One region of the Salmonella sp. GDC200615 genome, then DNA from elsewhere that is predicted to be linked to it. Evidence: predicted binding sites of a transcription regulator. Region 1 holds the regulator's gene; the other holds the start of a gene.

Region 1 (5,153 bases):
GCGTACCGACCGTCGACACGTCCAATCCGTTCGCCGCAAAGGGTATTCCCTCGCTGGATGAGAGTTTTGTGGTGATCCATTTCCGCAATCTGGAAGGGATCGATTTTCCCTGGCTCCTAGCGATGCTCCAGGGCTCGTTCATTTCTCACATTAATACATTAGTGGTGCCGGGCGGCAAAATGGGGCTGGCGATGGAGCTGATTATGTTGCCGCTGGTGCAGCGATTAATGGAAGGCAAAAAAATCGAATAACCGTGGTGAAATGCCCGATGGCGCTACGCTTATCGGGCCTACGAGATAAAAACGGGTAGGCCGGATAAAGCCACGCCGCCATCCGGCATCACATGTTACGCCGCAATCACTTCATACGAATGGGTAATATTGACCGCTTTTTCCAGCATTAGCGCCACCGAGCAATATTTTTCCGCGGAGAGATCGACAGCGCGCGCGACGGCAGCCTCTTTCAGATCGCTGCCGGTAACGATAAAATGCAGATTAATGTGCGTAAACAGGCGCGGCGCGTCTTCCCGGCGCTCGGATGTCAGCTTCACTTCGCAGTTGGTGACATTCTGACGGCCCTTTTGCAGGATTGATACCACATCAATAGCGCTACATCCGCCAGCCGCCATTAATACCATCTCCATCGGACTCGGCGCTTTGTCACCGGAGTTACCATCCATTAAAATCTGGTGGCCGGAGGAGGACTCTCCGAGGAACGTGAGCCCTTCAACCCACTTTACACGCGCTTGCATATTTCGTAACTCCAATGTTTCAATTTTCCTGAAAGATTACGCGCATACAACAAAAGTCGCAATGGAAGGCGACCTGGGTCATGCTGAAGCGAGACACCAAGAGACACACGGCGAAAGCTATGCTAAAACAGACAAGATGCTACAGTAATACATTGACGTACTGCATGTATGCAGAGGACATCACATTACAGGCTACAATCTATTTTCGTAGCCCCCTTCCCAGGTAGCGGGAAGTATATTTTTGCAACCCCAGAGACAGTGCCGTTTTCTGGCTCTGGAGACAGCTTATAACAGAGGATAACCGCGCATGGTGCTTGGCAAACCGCAAACAGACCCGACTCTTGAATGGTTCTTGTCTCATTGCCACATTCATAAGTACCCGTCAAAGAGCACGCTGATTCACCAGGGTGAAAAAGCAGAAACGCTGTACTACATCGTTAAAGGCTCCGTGGCAGTGCTGATCAAAGATGAAGAAGGGAAAGAAATGATCCTTTCTTATCTGAATCAGGGTGATTTTATTGGTGAACTGGGCCTGTTTGAAGAAGGCCAGGAACGCAGCGCCTGGGTACGTGCGAAAACCGCATGTGAGGTCGCTGAAATTTCCTACAAAAAATTTCGCCAATTAATCCAGGTCAACCCGGATATTCTGATGCGCCTCTCTTCCCAGATGGCTCGTCGCTTACAAGTCACCTCTGAAAAAGTAGGTAACCTCGCCTTCCTTGACGTCACCGGGCGTATCGCTCAGACGCTGCTGAATCTGGCGAAACAGCCCGATGCCATGACGCACCCGGATGGGATGCAGATCAAAATCACCCGTCAGGAAATCGGCCAGATCGTCGGCTGCTCCCGCGAAACCGTTGGTCGTATTTTGAAAATGCTGGAAGATCAAAACCTGATCTCCGCGCATGGCAAGACCATCGTCGTCTACGGCACCCGTTAATTCCGTCAGAATGGCGCGTTTTATCATGCGCCATTTTTGTTTGCATCGATGTGGCGAAGACTGATTTATCACCCAGAGATTAATTACGCACTACGGCAAACGCTGGTGCTGTGTCTGCCTGTGGCTGTCGGTTTATTGATAGGCCAGCTACACCTGGGCTTGCTTTTCTCTCTCGTTCCCGCCTGCTGCAACATTGCAGGTCTGGATACCCCGCACAAACGTTTTTTTAAACGCCTGATCATCGGCGCGTCGCTGTTCGCCGGATGCAGTCTGGTAACGCAACTTCTGCTGGCGGAATCCATCCCCCTGCCGTTGATCCTGACCGGGCTCACGCTGGTGCTTGGCGTGACGGCGGAAATTAGCCCGCTTCACGCGCGGTTACTGCCAGCGTCGCTGATTGCCGCCATCTTTACCCTGAGTCTTGCAGGATACATGCCCGTCTGGGAGCCGCTGCTCATTTATGCGCTGGGCACGCTATGGTACGGCGTGTTTAACTGGTTTTGGTTCTGGCTATGGCGCGAACAGCCGCTGCGCGAGTCATTGAGTTTGTTATACCGTGAACTGGCCGATTATTGCGAAGCGAAATACAGCCTGCTCACCCAACATATCGATCCGGAAAAAGCGCTGCCTCCCCTGCTGATACGCCAGCAAAAAGCGGTCGATCTCATTACCCAGTGTTACCAACAGATGCATATGCTTTCGGCGCACAACAATAATGATTACAAGCGCCTGTTACGGGCTTTTCAGGAAGCGATGGATTTGCAGGAGCACATCTCCGTCAGCTTGCATCAGCCGGAAGAGGTACAGAAACTGGTAGAACGCAGCCATGCGGAAGAGGTGATTCGCTGGAATGCGCAAACGGTCGCCGCCCGTCTGCGCGTGCTGGCGGATGACATTCTTTATCATCGTCTGCCGACGCGCTTCTCCATGGAAAAACAGATTGGCGCTCTGGAGAAAATCGCCAATCAGCATCCTGAAAATCCGGTAGGCCAGTTCTGCTATTGGCACTTCAGTCGAATCGCCCGTGTGCTGCGTACTCAGCGGCCGCTGTACGCCCGCGACCTGATGGCCGATAAACAGCGTCGTTTGCCGCTACTTCCGGCGCTGAAAAATTATATGTCTCTTAAATCACCGGCGCTACGCAACGCCGGACGCATCAGCGTGATGATGAGCATCGCCAGTCTGATGGGCAGTGCGTTGCACCTGCCTAAACCGTACTGGATACTCATGACGGTGCTGTTTGTCACCCAAAACGGCTATGGCGCGACGCGCGTACGTATTCTGCACCGTTCAGTCGGAACGCTGGTCGGCCTGGTGATTGCCGGCGTCACGCTGCACTTACATATTCCCGAAAGCATTACGCTGGCGGTCATGCTGGTACTAACGCTGGCAAGTTATCTGATTATTCGTAAAAACTACGGCTGGGCGACGGTCGGCTTTACGGTGACGGCGGTATACACCATCCAGTTACTGACGTTAAACGGAGAGCAGTTTATTGTGCCGAGGCTGATCGATACGCTGATTGGCTGTTTAATTGCCTTTGGCGGCATGGTCTGGCTGTGGCCGCAATGGCAAAGCGGGCTATTACGTAAAAACGCCCATGATGCGCTGGAAGCCGATCAAGAAGCTATCCGACTGATCCTCAGTAACGATCCGCAGGCCACCCCGCTCGCTTATCAAAGAATGCGGGTCAACCAGGCGCATAACACGTTATTCAACTCGTTAAATCAGGCAATGCAGGAACCCGGATTCAATACCCACTATCTGTCGGATATGAAACTGTGGGTCACGCACAGCCAGTTTATTGTCGAGCATATCAACGCTATGACGACGCTGGCGCGGGAACACACCATGCTGACGCCTGATCTGGCGCAGCGCTATCTGGAATCTTGCGAGATTGCGATTCAGCGCTGCCAGCAGCGCCTGGAGTACGACAGGCCAGGCGGCTCCGGCGATGTCAATATTCTGGAGTCGCCGGACATGCCGTCACATGGCTTATTGAGCACTCTGGAACAACATTTACAGCGCATCATTGGCCATCTGAACACCATGCACACCATTTCGTCGATGGCCTGGCGTCAGCGTCCGCATCACGGTATCTGGCTGAGTAAGCGGCTACGGGATACAAAAAGTTAAGACCGACTGCCGGATGCGCTACGCTTATCCGGCAATCTACCATCAGGCAACCACCTTCCCTACCGCCTGCGCAAAGCGCTGCATTCCTTCATTGATATCCGCATCTTCCACCACCAGCGACGGGGCAAAACGCATCACGTCGGCTCCGGCATTGAGCACCATCACGCCGGCCTCCGCGCCTGCGTACAGAAAATCGCGCGCCCGATCTTTGTACTTCGGCTTCAGTTCCGCGCCAATCAGCAGCCCCATGCCGCGAATATCGCTGAAAATGTCAAATTGCTCGTCAATCGCCTGCAAATGTTGCACAAACTGTTGCCGCTTAGTGTGAATGCCTTGTAGTACTTCTGGCGTATTAATAATATCGAATGCCGCGCCAGCCACCGCACAGGCCAGCGGATTACCGCCATAGGTTGAACCATGCGAACCGACATGGAAGGCCGAGGCTATTTCCTGCGTGGTCAGCATGGCGCTCACCGGAAAACCGCCGCCTAACGCTTTGGCGCTGGTGAGGATATCCGGCGTGACGCCGTAGTGCATATAGGCAAACAGGTCTCCGGTGCGCCCCATCCCGCACTGCACTTCATCAAACACCAGCAACGCCTGATGCTCGTCACACAGGTCGCGTAACCCTTTGAGGAATTCCGGTGTAGCCGCCTGCACGCCGCCTTCACCCTGAATCGGCTCGACCACCACCGCGCAGGTGTGGTCATCCATTACCGCTTTCACCGCATGAAGATCATTGAAGGGAACGTGAATAATATCGGCGGGTTTCGGCCCAAAGCCGTCGGAATATTTCGGCTGCCCGCCTACAGAGACGGTAAACAAGGAACGGCCATGAAAGGCGTTATGGAAGGCAATGATTTTCGTTTTGAACGGGCTATGGCGCACGCAGGCATAATGACGCGCCAGTTTAAAAGCGGTTTCGTTCGCTTCGGTGCCAGAATTCATAAACAGCACGCGCTCGGCAAACGTGGCGTCGATCAGTTTACGTCCCAGACGCAACGCCGGTTCATTGGTAAAAACGTTACTGGTATGCCACAAGGTTTCCCCCTGGGATTTCAGCGCCTCGACCAGTGCCGGATGGCAATGGCCCAGCGCAGTCACTGCAATCCCGCCGGCGAAATCGATATACTCTTTGCCCTGCTGATCCCATACGCGGCTGCCTTTACCTTTGACCGGAATAAAGTCCGCCGGTGCATAAACAGGCAGAATCACCTCATCAAAAGTTGCGCGCGTAATAGCCGTTTGTTCAGTTGCCATATCATTACCACCCGGTTAAGTAGAAATGCCAGTGAAATTATAATCACAAAATATGAATAAAAAATC
Region 2 (5,153 bases), 140 kb from region 1:
TCTGCATTTAGTATACTACCTTTAAATAAAGTTGTTGATAGTATAAGAGTAAAAAATATCATAAAAAACTCTTTATCGATGAACAAGATTTTTTATACTAAATACTTTTTTTCATCTCTTTTTATGGCAATTTTTGCGTTAACTATCCCAGTATTTAGTAATCTGTTCTATGATAAGCTTGTTCCAAGCGCTTCGGTTTCATCTTTATTTGGCGTGGCTATAATTGTTGCTGTATTTATTGTTTTTGAGTTTATCCTTCGTACTTCGAAAGATATTTATCAGTCTATCACAGCAAGGCAGGATGACGTCGATATTGATATCGCATTTCTTGAAGCGGTACTTTATAGTAAAAAGAAAAATGGCAGATCCATGTCATCAGCATTTGTGCTATGGAATGAGTTTCAGAAAATTAAACCCGTTTTATTAAACTCGATCTTTCAACGTATAGCCGATATTCCAATATTTATTATATTTCTCATTGTTATATATGTAAATTTAGGTCTGGTTGTTATTGTACCTATTACCATGTTTATCGTCTCTATTATTATTTCCCTCGTTAACCACCATTATACTAATGAGTTAATGAACAAACAAAAAGAAGGACAGAAGAACAGGAATATTTTTATCTCAGAAGTTTTCTTATCTATTAAAATGATCCATACCTTAAATAATCAAGGTTTACTTTTTGATTGGGTTAATACGTCAAATGAACAGTCGTATCTTAACCTGAAGATAAGGAAATTAAATCTTATCTATCAATCTATATTGGGGAGTATGTCATCTATTACCCAAATAACTATTATGGTAATAGCCTTTTTTATGGTAATCAAGGGTGATGTTACTACTGGCGCAATTGTTTCATCTGTCATTGTCTCTGGCCGTATTTCCGGGATCATTTCGAATTTTTCTTCTACATTAATCTCTATTTTATCAGCAGAAAAAACCGGTAAGGATCTGCTTTCTTTTTTTGATGAAGATCAGGCAGAAAAAACACCGGCATTACAGTCAATATCAAAGTGCAATGGCGATATCTCTATCCGGGGCGTGAGTTATCAGTATGATGCTCAATCTCCGATGATTATTAACCGACTGTCTATAGACATACCTGCGGGGCAACGTGTCGCGGTGGTAGGCGAATGCGGAGCAGGAAAAAGCTCATTACTGGGAATGCTATCTGGCTACCTTTCGCCAACAGACGGTGCCATTTTATATGATGGATATAACTTAGGACATTTATCGCAGAACTTTTTTTCTCAGCATTTAAGCGTGGTGACGACACATGATGTTTTATTCACCGGAACCATTGAAAGTAATTTCGCGTTAAAACCGCAAAACGACAGGGGCCGGGTACTCAAGGCGCTTCAGCTGGCGAACTGTGGTTTTATCTTGCAACATCCTATGGGGCTGAAGTTTCCGGTGAATTTTATGGCTAAAAACCTGTCATCCGGACAGCAGCAGCAGTTATTATTAGCACGTAGTCTGAGTAGTGACGCCAGCGTCTTTTTATGGGATGAACCAACATCAAATCTGGATGAGAATACCGAGAAGCAAATTTTTGATAACTTAGATGAGTTTATTCATGGGAAAACGTTGATCATGGTGACGCATCGTCGATATCTGATAAAGTATTTTGACCGGGTCCTGGTAATGAAAGGTGGAAAAATAATCCGTGATTGTTCTCCGGATAAATTATTAATGTAAAATAAGCAGCGCTTGTCGCTGTTATCAGGTGGTACTGCTTAATAAAAAAGACCCGTTGCACAAACGGGTCTTTTTTGTCATTTAACGAGTCGGCAACGTCTTCAATAAGTTTAGCTCGATTCTGTTAGGGCTATTCCACTTGCCATTTTTGGATAACCACACCTGGCGGCCCTCATCAACGGCAATGCGAGGGACGTGATGGTGCGCAAGGCTACCCCTGGCGCGCGATTCCGCGTTGAGATAACCGGTGGGCGGCTTCAGCGGCAGCGATAGCGTATCAGGTCAGCACCATCGGCCATTCTGGCGGGGTCTGGCTCATCGTTTCGACCATTACGGCTTCAATGTTATGCCAGATCGCAGCGAGATCCATCATGGTAATACCGAGTAAACCGGTGGCAAACCAGCAGGCGGATACCACGCCCAGACCGCTACTGATCACCGCCAGACCAATATAATCTGATTTACGGAAACGGATATTGAGCGTGCTGGCTAAAAACATGAGCACGGCGCTCAGCAGTTGCCAGCGGAGAAGAACGACACCAGTGGTTATGGCAGCCATGAAACATTTCCTCTGAATAGACCTTTGTCCAGGACAGCACGGCGTTGTTCCCGGGAAACGTGGGACATTCTGGCTATCAACGGACATCACATCAACATCGAATGAAACATTGTTTCTATTTCATTGTTTTTGTGAACTATATCACAAAAAACAGCTTGTTCGCCAGATCGGCAATGTATTTTTTGTGCGTTTTATAACCGTATTTTTTGTGTGAATTCTACGCGTCCGTAGAGAAACTGCCGGAAAGCAAAGATGTATTATTACTACTCTTTTATTTTTTTCGTGAAATTCAGACCTGATAAAAATATCAAGTTATTTATCAAAAGAAAGGAGTAAAGATGTATACCCCATCGTTTACTTGAGTATAAATCTGATATTATCAAAAATATTTAGTGTCCTGCCTGGTATGCGAAAGAGATTGCGCGTAGTTATTAATGGTAAATGTTGATCGGTAAAAGTCTGTTGCTAATATTGATAAATTCATGCACCGTAAACCTCCATTTGGTTCACGTCTTATTTTGCCAACAATAGTCACAAATAATGCAGGGAAATAGGCTGAAAATGAGTCAAAGCACACGACGCAAGGTGTTGAGATTTCTCGGAACGATCATTGTGGTGTTACTTCCTATATTGCTGGCGATCTGGTTTGCTCATATCCGGGCAGTCTCTGAAACCAGAAATCAGTTACATTCATTTGCGCAGTTGGTATTAGATAAAACGGAGCGGGTTATCCTGCAAGCAGATTTAGCCCGCGATGCCGCTGAACAATATCAGGGGCAAGCCTGTACGCCAGCCCATCAACAGCGAATGCTGAATATTATCCGCGGTCGTTTGTACATTAATGAGTTGATTTATGCTAAGGGCCAGCGTTTTCTATGCTCTACGGTTATGACGCCAACAAGTCCTTATTTTATTCCCCGCGCTGACTATAAACGAAAGCCTGACATCGCTATTTATTACTATCGTGATACGCCTTTTTTCAACGGTTATAAAATGACATATATGCAGCGGGGAAACTATGTCGCGGTTATCAATCCCTTATCTTATAGCGAGGTGATGTCAGACGATCCGGCGTTGGCCTGGGGAATGTATGATACGGTGACCAACACCTTTTTCTCCCTGAGTGAACAGGCGCAGGCTGATCAGCTATTACCTTTGGTACGACGGAGTGAACCTGTGTTCCAACAGGGTGAGCGTTTTTATACTCTGGTTAAATCAGCAAAACGACCGGTTGCCACGATTGTTTCAACCTCAAAGCAACGCTTTTACCAGAACCTCTTTCATCAGCTTACGTTAACGCTACCGTTAGGGATCATCTGTAGCATTATCGTCTTATTTATGTGGTCACGATCCCGGCAGGCATATTACTCACCGCGTCGATTGCTGCAACGGGCCATTACCAGGCACCAGCTTTGCCTTCATTATCAGCCGATCATTGATATCCGAAACGGGACATGTGTAGGTGCCGAAGCGCTATTGCGTTGGCCGGGCTATCACGGTCCGGTGATGAGCCCGTGCGAATTTATTCCGCTGGCGGAAAAAGAGGGGATGATTGAGCAGATCACCGATTATGTCGTCGAAGAGGTATTTAATGATTTAGGTGGTTTTCTGGCCGCGCACCCGCATCTTTATGTCTCTATCAATCTCTCTGCCGCTGATTTTCTCTCTTCCCGGCTAATTGTGATGATTCATGAAAAAACGCGTCAGCATTCAGTGCTTGCGCAACAGATAAAAGTTGAAGTGACCGAGCGCGGATTTATTGATGTGCCTAAAATGACGCCGATTATTCAGGCGTTTCGCCAGGCGGGATACGAGGTGGCAATTGATGACTTTGGTACCGGCTATTCGAACTTGCATAACCTGTACTCATTAAATGTCGACCTTTTAAAAATTGATAAATCTTTTGTCGACACGCTAACCACTAATAGCGCCAGCCATTTGATTGTGGAACATATTATTGAAATGGCGCAAAGTTTGCGGCTAAAAATCATTGCTGAGGGGGTTGAAACGGCTGAACAGGTTAGCTGGTTGCTAAAACGCGGCGTTCAGTATTGTCAGGGATGGCACTTTGCGAAGGCGTTGCCACCGCAGGAATTCATCGCCTGGTTACAACAAACGCCCGCGCCTCTGACGATACGCGGGCAGAGGCCCTACAGGCGGTGACGGTAATCGCTGGGAGTGCGATCGAACTCGCGGCGGAATACACGCGAGAAGGTTTGCTGCGATACATAGCCCAGGTCCATCGCGATATCAAAAATCGGGCGCTCGGTCGTTCGTAGCTCAACGGCCGCCAACAGGAGACGGCGCTGGCGAATATACTCGCCTAATGTTTGATGCGTTACCGTACGAAACATCCGCTGCAAATACCACTTGGAGTAGCCCGATTTTTTTGCCACCACATCAATGTTTAGCGGTTGGTCGATATGTTCATCAATCCATTCGATAAGGGTCTGAATTATCTGCTGATGCGACATATTGTTGCCTCTTAAACAGTATTCGATTCGTCGTTTTGTCTGCGGGCGAGTATAATTCCTCAAGTTAACTTGAGGTAAAGCGATTTATGGAAAAAAAATCTCCCCGTTTAAAAGCCTTACTGACGCCGGGGGAAGTTGCGAAACGTAGCGGTGTTGCTGTGTCCGCCCTGCACTTCTATGAAAGCAAAGGGCTAATTACCAGTATCCGTAATAGCGGTAACCAACGGCGATACAAGCGTGACGTGTTGCGTTATGTCGCGATTATCAAGATCGCCCAGCGTATCGGCATCCCGCTGGCAACTATCGGCGACGCGTTTGGTATCTTGCCGGAAGGACATACGTTAAGCGCGAAAGAGTGGAAGCAGCTCTCCTCGCAGTGGCGCGAAGAGTTAGACCGACGTATTCATACGCTGGTGGCG

The links. The regulator CRP, encoded in region 1, controls carbon source genes, mostly activating them, when cyclic AMP is high. The targets are predictions, from matches to a motif close to ATGTGANNNNNNTCACAT.
Region 2: a site for CRP is predicted at 2,390-2,407, ahead of ACQ29O_RS02545 (YjcB family protein). Genes of this name have one in related genera too.

What each region holds. Positions count from the first base shown of each region.
Region 1 is NZ_CP192247.1:413,124-418,276, reverse strand. It holds gene ACQ29O_RS01865 (phosphoribulokinase) at 1-251, shown strand, start outside; gene ACQ29O_RS01860 (OsmC family protein) at 347-751, opposite strand; gene crp (cAMP-activated global transcriptional regulator CRP) at 1,059-1,691, shown strand; gene ACQ29O_RS01850 (YccS/YhfK family putative transporter) at 1,740-3,827, shown strand; gene argD (bifunctional acetylornithine/succinyldiaminopimelate transaminase) at 3,870-5,087, opposite strand.
Region 2 is NZ_CP192247.1:550,932-556,084, forward strand. It holds gene siiF (SPI-4 type I secretion system protein SiiF) at 1-1,701, shown strand, start outside; gene ACQ29O_RS02545 (YjcB family protein) at 1,979-2,260, opposite strand; gene ACQ29O_RS02550 (EAL domain-containing protein) at 2,822-4,423, shown strand; gene soxS (superoxide response transcriptional regulator SoxS) at 4,411-4,734, opposite strand; gene soxR (redox-sensitive transcriptional activator SoxR) at 4,821-5,153, shown strand, end outside.